One region of the Peribacillus aracenensis genome, then DNA from elsewhere that is predicted to be linked to it. Evidence: riboswitches for the same ligand, from Rfam matches in the RefSeq annotation. Region 1 holds a riboswitch; the other holds the start of a gene.
The links. A riboswitch is a leader RNA that binds a small molecule or an ion and turns the genes downstream of it on or off. The one in region 1 is predicted to bind glycine.
Positions count from the first base shown of each region.

Region 1 (8,252 bases):
GCGCCGTCCCGCCATCATACATGGAAGAGTTAGCTACATCCATTCCCGTCAATTCGCATATCATCGTTTGATATTCAAAGATCGCCTGAAGCTCGCCCTGTGAAATTTCTGGCTGATACGGTGTATAAGCCGTATAAAACTCTGAACGGGATAAAACATGATCGACGATGACCGGTGCGTAATGATCATAGACACCCGCACCAAGGAAGGAAGCATAGTTTTTAAGGTCCGCATTCTTGGCAGCAAGCCTTGATAATTCTTTCATTAATGCAGGTTCCGATTTAGCAGGCTTAATATCGTATTCTCCTTGAAAACGAACGCTTTCAGGGATATCATTGAAAAGTTCTTGAGCAGAAGATACCCCTATCACTTCCAGCATTTCTTGTTTATCTTGCTCTGTCATAGGTAAATAACGATGTTTCATCTAATGACCATTCCCCTCTATTTACGTGGTTTTTTATAAAAAGGTGTTTGTATGATAACGGCTTTCAAACGCTTGGAACGGATTTCCACTTCGACTTCCGCATCCAGTACCGAAAATTCCTTATCGATAAGTACCAATCCCACGTTTTTCTTCAACGTGGGTGATTGGGTACCGGTCGTGACCTCACCAATGACTTTATCACCGCTGTAGATCTTATACCCATGACGCGGAATGCCACGGTCAATCATTTCAATTCCCACAAGCTTGCGGGGAGCTCCATTCTCCTTTTGCTCAGCAAGAACGGCTTTCCCGAAAAAATCCACTTCCTTATCCACTTTCACTGCAAAACCAATACCGGCCTCTATCGGGGTGATGTCCGCTGAAAGCTCTTGCCCATACAGCGGCAGTTTCGCTTCAAAACGCAGTGTATCACGAGCACCTAAACCAATCGGCTGAACCCCCTCTTCCTTTCCGGCTTCCATAATCGCCTTCCAAAGGGCAGGACCATTTTCACTGTCACTATATATCTCAAAACCATCTTCACCAGTGTATCCAGTACGGGATACCAACGTGGAGATACCGTTAATCAGGACGTTTTCCTTGAACTTGAAAAATCCAATTTCACTTAAGTCAGTATTTCCCGATAGTTTTTGTAATATCTTTTCTGCAGATGGTCCTTGAAGTGCCAGCTGTGTATAGTCACTCGATACATTCGTAATTTGGACATCTTCCATTAAATTAGCTTGAAGCCAATTGAAATCTTTTTCTGTATTCGCTGCATTGACCACGAGCAGATAGTCATCCTCTGCCCTTTTATACACGATAAGATCATCAACCGTGCCTCCGTTTTCATAACACATGGCGTTATATTGGGCACCGCCCTGCTGCAGCTTTGATATATCATTAGTCAGCATCTTCTGTAAAAAGGAAAGGCTCCCAGGACCCTTAACATCGACTTCCCCCATATGGGAAACATCGAATAACCCCGCTTTTGTACGTACGGCTTCATGTTCGTCCTTAATACCCGAAAATTGGACAGGAAGTTCCCAGCCGCCAAAATCGATCGTTTTACCTCCGTATTCACGATAAACCTCAAATAGTGGTGTTCTTTTTAAATTGGTCAAAAAATGACCCCCTTCAGATTTTTTTAAAAAATTAATTGGCTTCATTATCAAAAGCTTCTTGTCATTTCGCATCAGGTATATCCTGATTCATGATGTGAAAAAAGCACAAAAAAGGACAGAGAAAGCCCATTTGAGCTTTTTCTCTGTCCTGAAACCTGAAAGTTTACCTATGTAATAGGTTTTCCCCTTTGGTGGCCGTCCCAAAACGGGCGGCGCTCTCCAGAGTTGCGTCCAATAAGAGTTCTTTTGCCTGAGAGATTCACTGCTAAGTTTGCTCCTTCGGCGCTACATCCGTAGTCTCTCCCCTTATCTTCACCCGCATATGAATGGTTCGCCAATGAAAGGAAGCGAAATAGCCCCAAGCATCGGTAAAACCTTTGAGCATCATGTAATGCATTCTCTGCCAATTCTCCTAAAACTTCAGAAACCGTTTGAGTGTCTCCTTCAGTAATCTTGGATAAATTAAGAGCCTATAGCCCATACTAAGAAAACGCGAACTGCAAAATAGATGTACAAAGATTCTTTGTAGCGTTTGGAAATTGAATTTTCTAAATATACTTATATCCTACCCTAAGAAACTTATCTCTGCAATATCTTTTGAAGAGAAATATTTTTCTTACTTCACATACGAAATGTTCGGGTTTTGACCCTTTATTAAGGAAATTATGATTTAAGAGGGAGTTATTTCTATGAAAATCAATATATCCTTCAATTCTGAATGGAATGACGAGCTTCTGCAAAAAATGGAAAATGACGGTCCATGGGGAAATTGGGATCTTTATAAGTTGGCGGTTCAAATGGAGGAAAATCTTATCATCCCTGATTTTGAAGGTTTACAGGCGCCCAAGCACCTTCCGCAGTTAACCCCGCTTCCCCATCAATTGGAAGCAGCGAAGCAAGTGGTGGAAAAGATGAATGGAAAGGCCATTTTAGCTGATGAGGTGGGGCTCGGAAAAACAATTGAAGCAGGCTTGATCCTAAAAGAGTATATGATTAGGGGCCTTGTAAAAAAAGTATTGATCCTTGTTCCAGCCTCCCTTGTCACACAATGGGCTTTTGAATTGAATACCAAGTTTCATATACCTGCAGTCGTTCAGAGAAAAAGTTATGTTTGGGAATCCTGTGATGTAGTCATTTCATCCATCGATACAGCGAAACGCGCTCCACATCGAGATATCATTTTCACTCAGGAATATGACTTCATCATTATTGATGAGGCTCATAAACTTAAAAATAATAAGACGAAGAACTATAAATTCGTCCAAAATCTGAAAAAGAAATTTTGTTTACTCCTGACAGCCACTCCGATTCAAAATAAAGTCGAGGAGATTTTTCACCTCGTTTCGTTATTGAAACCGGGCCACTTGGGAAATGCTTCGCTCTTTTCGGAAAAGTATAAAGGGAAAGGCCGCAACATCATTGAAGATGAACACCTAAAGGAACTGGTCAATACTGTCATGATTCGAAACCGGCGGGCCGATACTGGCATTGAATGGACAAAACGGCATGTGGAAACCATCACCATTGAATTTTCTCCAACGGAACAGGCATTGTATGATGCTGTTTCCAAATTCAAGCCTATTTCGGATGGATCAAAAGGAAGCGCCTTTTCGGCTCTCACCCTCCAAAGGGAAGCATGCAGCAGCAGAGAGGCGGTCTTTTATACTTTAAAGAATATGAAAGAAAAATATGATCAGCCTTCCCCTGACTTTTTGGCAAAGCTTGATGATTTATTTTCTAAAGTGAATGAAACAGTTCAGAACTCCAAGGCTGAAAAAGCTTTGGAACTGATCAAGAAAATTGATGACAAAGTGATTATCTTTACCGAATACCGGGCGACTCAGCTATATCTCCAATGGTACCTACAGCAGAATGGAATTTCTTCGGTTCCTTTCCGAGGCGGTTTTAAGCGCGGAAAGAAAGACTGGATGAGAGAATTATTCCAAAAGAATATACAGGTATTAATTGCAACAGAAGCTGGCGGGGAAGGGATAAACCTTCAGTTTTGCCATCACTTGATTAATTTTGACCTGCCATGGAACCCCATGAGGCTCGAACAGAGAATTGGACGGATTCACCGCCTTGGTCAGGAAGAAGATGTAATGATTTATAACTTTGCCACGAAAAATACAGTAGAAGAACATATTCTGAAGTTACTATACGAAAAAATAAATTTATTTGAAAAAGTAATTGGAGAATTGGATGATATTCTAACCAAACTGGATATTAACAACATTGAAGAATATTTAATCGATGTGGTCGGCGAGTCCAAAACAGAGGGCGAAATGAGGATTAAGATGGATAATTTTTCATCATTAATCCAATTCGCCCAATCCATGAAGGAAGGTGAGGTTCATGCAGCAACGGGAAATTCATGATTTTTTAAAAACTTACTTTCAGGCCAACGATTGTGAAATACTGGATAATGCGCCGACCCACCTTACAGTCCAATTGACGATTGAAATGGATAAAGAATTGATGAACAGACCCTTTTATTGGCATTATCTAGAAAAAACAGGTGGCGTTCCGAACCCAGCACAGATGACTTTCATTACCGATCCAGAACAGGCTCCAGCCGATTTAAAGGGAGAAATGATTCATTTTGGCTCCCCACGCCTACATCAGATTATTCAATCAACCAAAAAGCTGGCAGGATATACTAGACTTTTTGAGGATACTCCTCCACCAAAGGGCGGCGGAAATAATCCTTTGTTTCCTTGGCTGACCCTGAATGTGAAAATATCCTATCAATGCGACCGTAAAAAAGATACTTTCATGTCGATCGGATTGAATTTAATCTCGGGTGAAATCATGGAAAGGTTTCACCATCGGGTTTTACCTGTAAAGGTCACCCCAAAAATACCGGATTACTCCTTTACGCTTTCACCTTTAATCATGCCCAAGAGTGGATTGGCAAGACTGGATACATACATCAGGACCAGTTTCGAGGATGATGACCATTCCTGGGCGGAGGAAGCAATGCTGCGCTGGCAGAATGATTTGAATTTATTGGAGCATTTTTACAAGGATATGGACGAAAAAAGTGAGAGTTATTATACCGAGAAAGAAGCACTAAAAGCCCAATATGAACCCAACATCAGAATATCCATCATAAACGGAGGATTATTTTACCTGTCAGATAGGGCATTGGGATAAGTATAGAACGAAAAGAAACAGATGTCCTAAGTTCGGGACATCTGTTTCATTTTTTGATATTTTTCCTTACGAACATCGACAAAGCAAAAGGGACAATGCCAAACCAATGGGACATACCATGATTTTTATCCTCTTTTCTGTGACGGCGCTTTTCTTTTCGTTCTTTTTTCGTCAGATTAAAATACTCGACAAGCTGCTGCGTCAGGTATTTGATATAAGCGTTTGTAGACATTTAAAATCATCACCCTATGCAAAGTATGTCCGGTTTACGCTCCTTTTATTCTTTCGCTTGTACCCTGAACACGTGAACCTGTCGCGTTCCGTTTAAAAAAAGTGTTGATCTTGCGTATTACACCGCTTGCTTTTCCAACCATTCCTTCACTTGCCCAGCTTCTTTATCGTATTGAATGATGACCCTCCCCTCGCGATCATTTTTGGTCGTGGAAGAAAACTCGATATAAACGTAAGGGCCTTCTTGTTTCATCAAGGAATACCGCACCACACCATTGGGATATGAAATTTCCCCCTGGATGATTTTTGGAATCTCTTCGCCCCAATCTGCCGTCACATCCTTGATGGCTAGATGGACAAGGTGATCGGCCACAAGCGATTCTTCCACTTCTTTATAAAACTTTTTATCAATGATAAACTGGTCTATCATTAGGATCGTGAACATGATGAAAACACTCGCTACAATCATGACCATCGGGAAAACGACTCCTTTTTGATTATTCATCGACTTTCGCAACATTCCTAATGAATGGGTGAAATCTTCGACTGAAGGCAGTCCCTGCTTTATCCGTTATATTTATTACAATGGCGCCGCCATCCTTCTCAACCTGAAATTCAGAAATGTTCTGCAAGATGACCTCATGCCCCATTCCATTCACTCGTCTTCGGACCTTATCTTCATATTGTTCATACGATGATAATTGCTCACCTGAAAGCAAATATAATTTATTTCCCATTACATCCTGAACTTTGGAACTTCGGACCTCCTGCTTCATTTGCATGGTAAAGACCTCCCACTCTTTAGGATGCAATTTATCAACGAATCCCATTTGGGTGTGAATGATAGAAAAAAGCTGTAGAACAAAAAGGGACGTCGTCATTAAAATCATTAAAGAAAAAAGCATTTCGATCATCGTAAAGCCATCATTTTTTCGCAGCATCACAAATGGATTCCAGATTACCCGATTCATCTTCATAACGTACACACCCTTCAATCATTCCCGGGAAATCCCCATGGTCCTTCCAAACCAATTCATAGGATTTTTTTTTATAAATGATCTCCTGACCAACTGCTTCTATCTCCCCATCCATAAACGCCGTCAATCTTTCATATAATAAATGGTGGGCTTCTGTCCTTACGGCAATATCTTTCCGATCCATCAATAACACTTCAAGAATTGGCAAAATGGCAAGGACCAGGAATATACAAACGGCAAAAGCGGCTATCAGCTCAAGGTAGACGTAACCTTTACAATTTCTCAATCCTGAACCTCCCTTTACCGATATTGAGGATCAGCTTGTACTTTCCCTTTGAGGTGTCAATCATAATCGTTCCGGCTTTTGAAGCATTTCCGTACTGATTAAAATGAAAGCTGAACCCCAAAGTGCCACTTAAAAACTGTATATCCTTCGGTATGCTTCTCTCTAGGACGACCCCTTCCTTATATGACGAAACGGTATAAACCTTTTGGGTATTATCAATATGGAGGTAAATCAAGCTCTCATGACTGATGGCATACTGTTGTGCATAGAAAAGATCCTCATGGAATTGAGAAAGGAATAGCCTATTTTCCATTCCTTTTGTGAAGCTAGGATATAGATTAGGACCGATGGAGATCAGGAGTACAAAAATAGCGAGGACAATGAGAGTTTCAGATAGTGTATACCCCCCATTGGAATGCCGTATTTTCGCTTCTCTCCTACTCAACGACCGTTATCTTCCCTTTACTATCCAAACTAATATCATCCCCATTAGGACAGGATGTCTGTTTGAGATAGCCTTGACTTTCCAATTCACCGATACTTCCGGGCAGTTTAGCATTGTCGATCTCATAAGCCTGTACCTGTGCTTGGGCCATCTTCACGAATGCTTCACATCCTTTAGACTGGATCGTTGATTGGTTCTTCGTGATATTGGGGATCGTTATAATCAAAAGGATGGATATTACCAGTAAAACAATAAGCATTTCAATTAGTGTAAAACCACGTTCATTCATTTTTTTCAACATATCATCATGCTCCTGAAACCATCTGAATACCAGATGACCTTCGAGCATTTTCACCTCCTGAATACAAAAAAATGAAATCCTATATACCTTCGAGCAGTGAGAACATCGGCAGCAAAACTGCCAAATAAATGGATACGATCAAAAGACCTATAAGTGAAAACATAAGAGGCTGAATGATTTTCAAGATTGCATTCATTCTCTCTTCAATTTTCTCCAGTAAAAAACGACTGTAATGAAGCAGCTCCGCATCAAGTCTGCCGTATTTTTGACCATTTGCAGCGACCACCGGTAAATTCCTATCAAAATATGGGAGCTCACGGAAAATCATTTCAAGTGATCTGCCCTCGATCAAATCATCCTTAATGATATTGCATAGTTTTTGATAAAAAGGCTGCTGTTGATTTATCGAGAATAATTTGATGCTATCGTTTATCGATAGCCCTCCTGAAAGTAAGCCACTGAATTGGCTAGCAAAAAAATAAGTTTCGTATAATTTGATGAAGGTCCCGAATATCGGAATTCCCATCAAAATCCTTCGCTGCCTTAATGGGCACAATCCGTTAAACCAAAATCGTTTGAGTACATACAAGAATAGGAGCAATCCGAGTAAAAAGAAGGGGAGTGCTGGAAGAATGAATGTGGAGGCTGTCATTAATTTTAAGAGTGCGTGCTGATCGACATCCATCGTGAAATAGATTGTCTGGAATTTGGGAAGGAGAACACTCTGAAGGATATAAAAAACGATGCTTACAAAAAGGACTAAGAATACGGGATACACCATTAACTTTTTTACTTTATCCATATCCTCGGTTCTTTTCTTCCAATATCGCCCTCCTTCTTTCAACGCCCGTTCCAGGTCGCCATATTGTTCTCCATAAAATATATAACTTACAAGCTGCGGATGAAAACCAAGATGGGTCAGCACCATGTGCAACGGGTAACCGTTCCTTAAATCCGCTTTAGCCTGAGTGAAGTCTTCCGCTTTCTTCTTTGATCCCTGAAACTCAAGAAAATGTAAAGCATCCGCCAAAGGATAACCATGATTCAATAATTCACCTAGCTTCGAAATAAAGACTGCCTGCTCTTTTACCTTCCATTTACTTTTTGGTTTCATCATATACCAGCCGTTCATATTCCTCGGAATCCACATAGCCCATTGCAACCGCTTTTCCGATTTCATCCTTCAATTGGCGGTAGCTGACCGTTGCCCTTCCTTTTTCATTTCCCATTATCCCGAGAACCTCAGCTAGGCTTTTTCCATATAGCAATTCATATACACTTGCCCTTTTATTCCTGGCAGTCATTTTG
Region 1 covers NZ_JANZMJ010000003.1:112,066-120,317, forward strand. Annotated here, with positions in the region: gene gcvPA (aminomethyl-transferring glycine dehydrogenase subunit GcvPA) at 1-424, opposite strand, end outside; gene gcvT (glycine cleavage system aminomethyltransferase GcvT) at 442-1,548, opposite strand; glycine riboswitch at 1,690-1,773, opposite strand; glycine riboswitch at 1,777-1,864, opposite strand; gene N0M92_RS04755 (DEAD/DEAH box helicase) at 2,238-3,926, shown strand; gene N0M92_RS04760 (YqhG family protein) at 3,904-4,704, shown strand; gene N0M92_RS04765 (YqzE family protein) at 4,751-4,936, opposite strand; gene comGG (competence type IV pilus minor pilin ComGG) at 5,054-5,440, opposite strand; gene comGF (competence type IV pilus minor pilin ComGF) at 5,433-5,912, opposite strand; gene N0M92_RS04780 (hypothetical protein) at 5,860-6,198, opposite strand; gene comGD (competence type IV pilus minor pilin ComGD) at 6,185-6,643, opposite strand; gene comGC (competence type IV pilus major pilin ComGC) at 6,636-6,944, opposite strand; gene comGB (competence type IV pilus assembly protein ComGB) at 7,024-8,058, opposite strand; gene comGA (competence type IV pilus ATPase ComGA) at 8,042-8,252, opposite strand, start outside.

Region 2 (8,252 bases), on a different contig from region 1:
CTGATGCCTGTTTTTAATGATCAAAGAGATTACTTATTTCATGCAATGTTCGATATTCATCGGGCACATGTCATCATGCTTTCGGAACAAAAGATCATTAAAGAAGAAGAGGCGGAAACCATGCTTGACGGGATTCGGAAAGTGGCCCAAATAGATCTCGAGCAGTTGACCTATCAGCCCCAATTCGAAGACTTATTTTTCATGATGGAGGCAAAGATAGGTGAGGAAATCGGTCATGAACTTGCAGGGAAGATTCATATCGGCCGCAGTCGTAATGATATGGGAGTCGCGATGTACCGGCTTGTTTTGAGAGGCCATATGCTCCAATTGATTGGCTATGCAAACCATTTGAGTGAGGCATTCCTGGTGCAGGCTGAAAAACATACAGAAACCTATATAACTGGTTACACGCATACCCAACCGGCTCAGCCGACTACGATAGGACATTACTTTTTAGCCATTTATGATGTGCTTCAAAGGGATATTGGCCGGTTATGGGCAGCCTATGAAACGGTTAACCAATCGCCTTTGGGCGCTGCAGCGTTAACGACCACCGGTTTTCCGATCAGCAGGAACCGTACTGCCGAACTGCTTGGATTTGATTCGGTGATCGAGAATTCCTATGACTCGATAGGAGGAGCGGATTATTTATTGGAAACCGCAACGGCCATCATGACGTGCATGGTCGATACAGGGAGATGGATTCAAGATTTCTTGCAGCATGTGACAAGGGAGTTTGGTACATTTCATGTGGCCGATCCTTATGTTCAAGTGAGCAGCATCATGCCGCAAAAAAGAAATCCGGTTTCCATTGAACATTCCCGTTCGATTGCCAGCAGTGCATATGGTGATGCACTCGCTGCAATGAATATGATCCACAATACACCATTTGGTGATATCGTCGATACGGAAGATGATTTACAGCCGCATTTATATCGAGCTTTTTCGAATGCAGGACGTGTCATGAAACTCATGTATGCCGTCATATCGACTTTGAAAGTAAATGAAGAACATACAAAGAAAATGGCCGCAAAATCCAGTATAACGGTTACTGAATTAGCGGATACCTTATCAAGAGATTACGAGATATCATTTAGAAAAGCTCATTCCATAGCCAGTCATATTGCAAAACGGTCGATAGGTGAAGGGAAGGAGCTTTATGATTGGGACACACAAGACATCAATAAGATCATCAATGAATTCGTTGCAGTGAATTTAACTGAAGACGAATGGAAAAAGATCATCTCTCCCGAATACTTTGTGGAAATTAGAAGCATTCAAGGCGGGCCCAGCCCGAAAGAGGTTACGAGGATGATCGTAAAAAGAAAACAAAAACTGGAGCAACAGTTGCGCGAATATAAGGGAATCGTTGAAGCGATGAATGAGGGCAGGAAGGCTTTAATGGATTACGGAAGGTACGGGAAAGCAGGAAGTGAGTTTTAACGGGCATGAAATCCACGAGTAAAAGCCCGAACCTCTTAAAAAGAGTATTTTTTGTTGGCTTGGACGCAATACGATGCACTTCACTGCGAAAGCTCATTTTATTAGGGTGACTATTTATTTTGGATTTTTTATTGCAACTGAGATATCCCTAGTAACAATGGATGTATATTATTTCCTTTAGATTTGCTTTTTTTGTAAAATACACAATATAAGGCGGAATGTTAATGTCAAATAGATCTCAGTTCGGTTTTATCCTGGTTTTAATAACCTTCGTAATATCGATTACTTTATGCTTTAACCCTAAATTATTAATACCTAAAGGATATGATTTAGCTATTGATGGTCTGGTAGTATCCAGAACCTTGATGCTTATTTTTTCGTTGTATTTATTAGCTAAAATAGGGGATTTGTTTATAAACAAAAAAGATTAGTAGTTTATTATGGGACTTTGTCTTTTGGCTGCTATTAACTTTCTATAATCACTCTTAAGAAAAAGGACATTATGACTTTGGATGTCGATAATAAGGAAGGCTCAGTCTTTTGACTGAGCCTCCAATGTTTATCTATCCAAAAAAACCGTTTCAAATTTGTTTCATATATCGTTAATGGATTTAGGTTCCAACTGAACCGTGTGCTTTCTTAAAGCAAGACTTACCGAGATCATCACAATGAAATTGACCGCCAATGCGATGATTCCCACATTCAAATCTTTTGCGGCTTGCGGCAAGGTTGGAAACAAGGTTCCTATAGTTGAGGAACTGAGTGTAATGCAGATGACGATGAATAATCCGGTGATGATGCCGGCGATTGCGCCATATTTATTGATGGGATTATTCTTCTTCAGACTAAAGAGCAGGGACGGGAATAGCTGTGTAATGAGACTGTATCCCATAAGAATTAATGCTGACATCGTTTCACCGCCGTTTAAGGTGAAGTAGACGGCTATAAGGGCAATGACTGGAACAAGGAACTTTGCCAATCGTACAACGTGGCGATCGGATACTGCAGGTGCAAATTCCTTATAGACATTTTTCGCGAGCAGTGTAGCGACGCTCATCAAAAGCATGGATCCCGGCACCAAGGCGGTCAACAATCCAGCTCCTCCGATTATGCCTATAAACCATGGATCAAAGGTCTCGATCGAAAGGCGCAGCAATGAGAGGTCTGCCTCTGCCCCAACGAGTCCGGGCACTTTCAATATAGCTGTAAACCCAACGAAAAAGACGAATAACAGCATGAGCGTATATAAAGGGCTGATGATGGCATTTTTTCGAAATACCTTGCCGCTGCGTGCTGAAAAGACAGCGCTGAAAACTTGCGGCCACATATAGAAACCGAATACGAGCAATATTACCGTGGAGATAAACCATGATACGCTAAGTCCCTGGTCAGGGAACTTTAGAAAACCAGGCTTGGCCGCGTCAATCGCTTCAAACATCGGCTGAAATCCGCCAAAGTAATGAATCGGCAAATAAATCCCCAAAAATCCTATTATGGCGACCATCATGATATCTTTAATGACCGCTGTCCAAACGGAACCGTGTATACCGGAGATCATCACATAAATGGTAAGGCTGATCGCCCCCATCCAAACAGCCTCGGACATTGAGATGGCACCATAGGATGCTTCTGAGACAATGATTCCCAATCCTTTCAGCTGCACGACGATTACTGGAATCATCGACACCACACCGACAAGTGCAGCCAAAATTCCTAAACTGGGACTATTATATTTGCTCACAAAGAAATCGGATTGGGACATCAGTTTATTTTCTTTGGCATAATTCCATATTTCCGGAAGGAGCCAATAGGATAATACGTAAGACAAAGTAATGTAAATTAGAACATATAGAGCGGGTGCGCCCTTGCCATATGCCCAGCCGCTGCCGCCAAGGAAGGAGAAGGTCGTATAGATTTCACCGGCCATCAGCAGAAAGACGAAAATCGCCCCAAAACCACGTCCGCCCACCGTCCATTGTTCCAAGTCCATATCTTTTCCTTTTGAAGAGCGTATCCCTAAAAATATCGATAGAAGTAAAAATGCTAAAATGATTAAGAGAGCAATATTCATTCCTGGTCACCTTCCCGATTCCTGGGATCCAGCTTATACATGATGCCCAATATGGCAGAGGTAAGGACCACCCACATAGCCATCCAGAACATATTGAAAGGCATCCCTAATACATATGGTTCTATTTTATTAACAAAAGGTAGAAATCCTAGTATGCCTATAAAAGGAACTAGAGTAAGGATATATATAATCTTCATTAAACAAACCCCTCCGTTTTAAATAAGTGAAACGTCCATCAATGGGGTTTATTCTTCAAGGCCACTGATGGCTGGGTGAAGCAAATCGGGAAGGAAAATTCATGCAAGACGGATTTACCTTCTTTTAAAAAGGTCCGATGATATATAATAGCTTACACTATTTTGATATAAAATTTAATGCAATTAGCTGATATATTTTAGCAAAAACACGCCAATTGCCTATTCTTGATCTGTTTCATGGACGGATAAAGCCTTGAATCGAATCGAATTCAAGGCTTTTTTTCCTTTAGCTATATTTTTTTCGATAGTTATATAGTATCACCAAGAGTATGAACCAGATTGGGGTCAAAAGCAGTGATAGTCGTGTAGCTTCAGCGAATAGCATAACAATAAGGATGAATAGGAATAATCCTAAAATAGCGTAATTGACAAAGGGTGTAAAAGGAGCCTTGAAAGTCGATTGAGCTCTTAGATCAGGCCTTGTTTTCGAATATTTGATATGGGAGATCAAGATGATGCTCCATACCCAAATGAAACAGATGGCACTGATGGTCGTCACCACGGTAAACGCCTGTTCCGGTATCAGCTTGCTCAATAATGCCCCTATTGATACAACGATGGTGGATGTTAATAAGGCATTGCTTGGAACAGCCTGTTTATTTAATTTTTCCAGTTTAGCAGGGGCTTCGCCATTCCTGCTTAACGTATAGAGTATCCGGCTTGTTGAAAATAAACCACTGTTGCATGCAGAAGCAGCGGATGTCAACACGACGAAGTTGATGATTCCTGCAGCGACAGGAATGCCGATTAACGCAAAGACCTCTACAAATGGGCTGCTCGAGGCATTAAGTTGTGTCCATGGGTTGACACAGAGAATGACGAATAGGGCACCAACATAGAAAAGTAAAATCCGGACAGGGATTTTATTGATGGCAGAGGGAATGTTCTTTTTCGGGTTCGCCGTTTCCGCTGCGGAGACCCCGACCAATTCGACACCGACAAATGAGAATACGACCAACTGTAAAGATAATAGGAATCCGGAAATGCCATTGGGGAACATGCCCCCATGATTCCATAGGTTCGTTACGGAAACCGTTCCGGTATTGGTATTGAAACCGATGATCAAAAGAATGACTCCTACGACGATCAAGGTAATGATCGTGATTACTTTAATGATGGCAAACCAAAATTCCAATTCGCCAAATAACTTAACGGTCAATAGGTTCAATCCTAACAGAATGACTAGGCATATTAGAGCCGGAATCCATTGAGGGATATCGAACCAATATTGTATATAGACACCGACAGCTATGATATCGGCCATTGCGGTCATGATCCAACAGAACCAATATGTCCAACCTGTCACGAATCCAGCCCATGGACCGACATATTCGGTTGCAAATTCAGTGAATGATGCATAACCTGCATTGGATAATAGCAATTCGCCCAGCGCCCTCATCACAAAAAACAAGGCAATCCCTATTATCAGATAGGAGAATATAATGGAAGGCCCAGCCAATTGTATGGCTTTTCCGGATCCTAAAAATAAACCGGTGCCAATGGTTCCTCCTATTGCAATCAGTTGTACATGTCGATTTTTTAAATCTCTTTTTAATTCCTGTTTAGCCAATTCTTGCGCCCCCGTTTTTTATAGTCTTGTTAGTGAATGATTTCAACCTGCATGGTCTTGGAGAGAGGGGCGTGATTTTTTGCCCTGCTTGCCTATTCCATTGGTTTTCAAGAGTGTAGTTTTAAGTCCAATCACAAATTGGACAATAAAAAAAGAGATTGGATAATACCAATCTCTTAAAGGGTTCAGAATAACAATTCTATCATTCGTTACTCTTCTGTCCTTTTGCCTGAGATTGTGAATCCTTCGGCGCTGCATCTTGTACAGTCTCTCCAGAAGCTGCTCCTGCTATAGTGTCATCCATAGCATTCATCGCTTGCTTGTATGCGGTTGTGAAGAAATGTCTGTCAGTGTTAATCTTCCACTGTTGGATCATTCATTATGCTTATAAAATAATATTGGAATTCTATCATCTATTTTTCGGTAGGTCAACAAATTTTTTTGAAATGAAACCGGCATTATGTGCAGATTAATGGTGGCCTGTATTAACTTAAGGTTTAAGCAGAAGTGATTGTTTTCTACACTTTTTGAATTATCACTATTATAAAATACTGAACATCATTTTTTTAAAATGATATTTTTAAATTAAAAAGTCGACAAGATATTATTGGTAACTGTTTTTTTCAAAAATACAATTGTACTTTTACAGAATATTTACTATTATAAAATAAGAAAACATAATTGAAGTGTTATGTAATATTGATTACGATAAAGCATTTCTAATTAAAAGAGAGTGTTCGTGGCAAGGATGGAAAAGCATTACCGATATTGCATCTGGGGGAGTTAATCATGTCGAACAAGGAATTAAAGAGAGGGCTGGAATCAAGACATATTCAAATGATAGCTTTAGGCGGAACCATTGGGGTCGGGTTATTTATGGGTTCTGCGAGCACGATCAAATGGACCGGGCCCTCTGTTATGCTTGCTTATGCAATCGCAGGTATTTTTATATTTTTCATCATGCGTTCCATGGGTGAGATGCTATATTTAGAACCGACTACAGGTTCTTTTGCAACCTTTGCAAGCAGTTATATACATCCCTTGGCAGGTTATATGACTGCTTGGAGCAATTGGTTTCAGTGGGTAATTGTCGGAATGTCCGAAATCATCGCGGTTGGGTTGTATATGCAATATTGGTTCCCGGAGTTACCTGCTTGGATACCAGGTGTGGTCGCCATGATCATCTTGGGGGCAGCAAACCTCATTTCCGTTAAATCCTTCGGGGAATTTGAATTTTGGTTTGCACTAATAAAAATCATAACCATCATATTGATGATCATTGCCGGCCTTGGCCTTATCTTCTTTGGAATAGGGAATGGCGGGGATGCAATCGGATTATCGAATCTTTGGGCAAATGGCGGCTTCTTTACGGGAGGCTGGACAGGATTCTTCTTCGCTCTCTCCCTTGTCGTGGCTTCCTATCAAGGCGTTGAGCTTATCGGCATAACAGCCGGGGAAGCGAAAAATCCAACGAAGACCGTAACAAAAGCAATCCAAACAATCATATGGCGCATTTTAATTTTCTACATTGGTGCCATATTCGTCATCGTGACAGTATTCCCTTGGGATCAACTGGATGACTTAGGCAGTCCATTTGTTTCAACCTTTGCCAAAATAGGTATCACTGCTGCGGCAGGCATCATTAATTTCGTTGTAATCACTGCGGCAATGTCTGGATGCAACAGTGGGATTTTCAGTGCAGGACGTATGCTTTATACACTCGCATTGAATGGCCAAGCTCCGAAAGCCTTTGCCAAAGTATCTAAAAATGGAGTGCCGGCATATTGCACGATCGCTGTACTTTTGGGATTGGGCATCGGGGTTATCCTGAATTACCTTGCACCGCCGCAATTATTCCTTTATGTGTACAGTGCGAGTGTATTGCCCGGGATGATTCCATGGTTTGTCTTACTTATCAGTGAGCTTAAATTCAGAAAGGTGAATGCTGCCGAAATGGAGAAACATCCGTTCAAAATGCCGTTGGCCCCTTTCAGTAACTATGCGACAATTGCCTTTTTACTGATGGTACTGGTCGGTATGTGGATCAATCCTAGCACAAGGATTTCCTTGGTTGTCGGTATCGTTTTCCTAGCAATGGTCGCAGCAAGCTATTACATGCTGAAAATGGATAAACGAACACCATTGGATGTTAAATCCGATGATGAGATTTCGGGATAAGGTAACAAAAAGCCCTTCTCTTAATTCGAGAAGGGCTTTTTTGTCTTTTGGGATTAATTGAGGAATTCACGAGTAAATGCGTTGAATTCACGAGTAAATGCGTTGAATTCACGAGTAAAGCTGGAATTCACGAGTAAAACCGTTGAATTCACGAGTAAAACCGTTGAATTCACGAGTAAATACTTGGAATTCACGAGTAAATGCGTGGAATTCACGAATAAAACCGTTGAATTCACGAGTAAATGCGTGGAATTCACGAGTAAAGCGTGGAATTCACGAGTAAAGCCGTTGAATTCACGAGTAAAACCGTTGAATTCACGAGTAAATACTTGGAATTCACGAGTAAATGCGTGGAATTCACGAGTAAAACCGTTGAATTCACGAGTAAAGCCGTTGAATTCACGAGTAGAGCTAATTTGACACCATTACCAGGAAGTGTCAGCAGGGGGAATGTATCTTTCTGCCAGGTTTTTTCATAGGATGTAACATATTTACCCGAGGAAGGGGTTATCTTTTTGGAAAGAACAAAGCTTACCGGGCGTATCGTTACACCTAATGATGCTGAATATGAGCATGCCAGGATAAATAATAACTTGAGTTTTGCTAAATTCCCAAAGGTTATTGTGTTTTGTCAAAATTCCAATGATGTATTGAATTCATTAAAGTGGGCCCGGGAAAATCATGCACCTTTCCGGGTTAGGAGCGGCAGGCACAGTTATGAAAATTTTTCATT
Region 2 covers NZ_JANZMJ010000022.1:66,701-74,952, reverse strand. Annotated here, with positions in the region: gene argH (argininosuccinate lyase) at 1-1,443, shown strand, start outside; gene N0M92_RS19755 (sodium:solute symporter family protein) at 2,036-3,514, opposite strand; gene N0M92_RS19750 (DUF3311 domain-containing protein) at 3,511-3,711, opposite strand; gene N0M92_RS19745 (amino acid permease) at 3,998-5,341, opposite strand; glycine riboswitch at 5,549-5,627, opposite strand; gene N0M92_RS19740 (amino acid permease) at 6,131-7,519, shown strand; gene N0M92_RS19735 (hypothetical protein) at 7,573-7,734, opposite strand; gene N0M92_RS19730 (hypothetical protein) at 7,786-7,998, shown strand; gene N0M92_RS19725 (FAD-binding oxidoreductase) at 8,035-8,252, shown strand, end outside.
Region 2: another riboswitch for glycine. It lies ahead of N0M92_RS19745 (amino acid permease); the one in region 1 lies ahead of gcvT (glycine cleavage system aminomethyltransferase GcvT).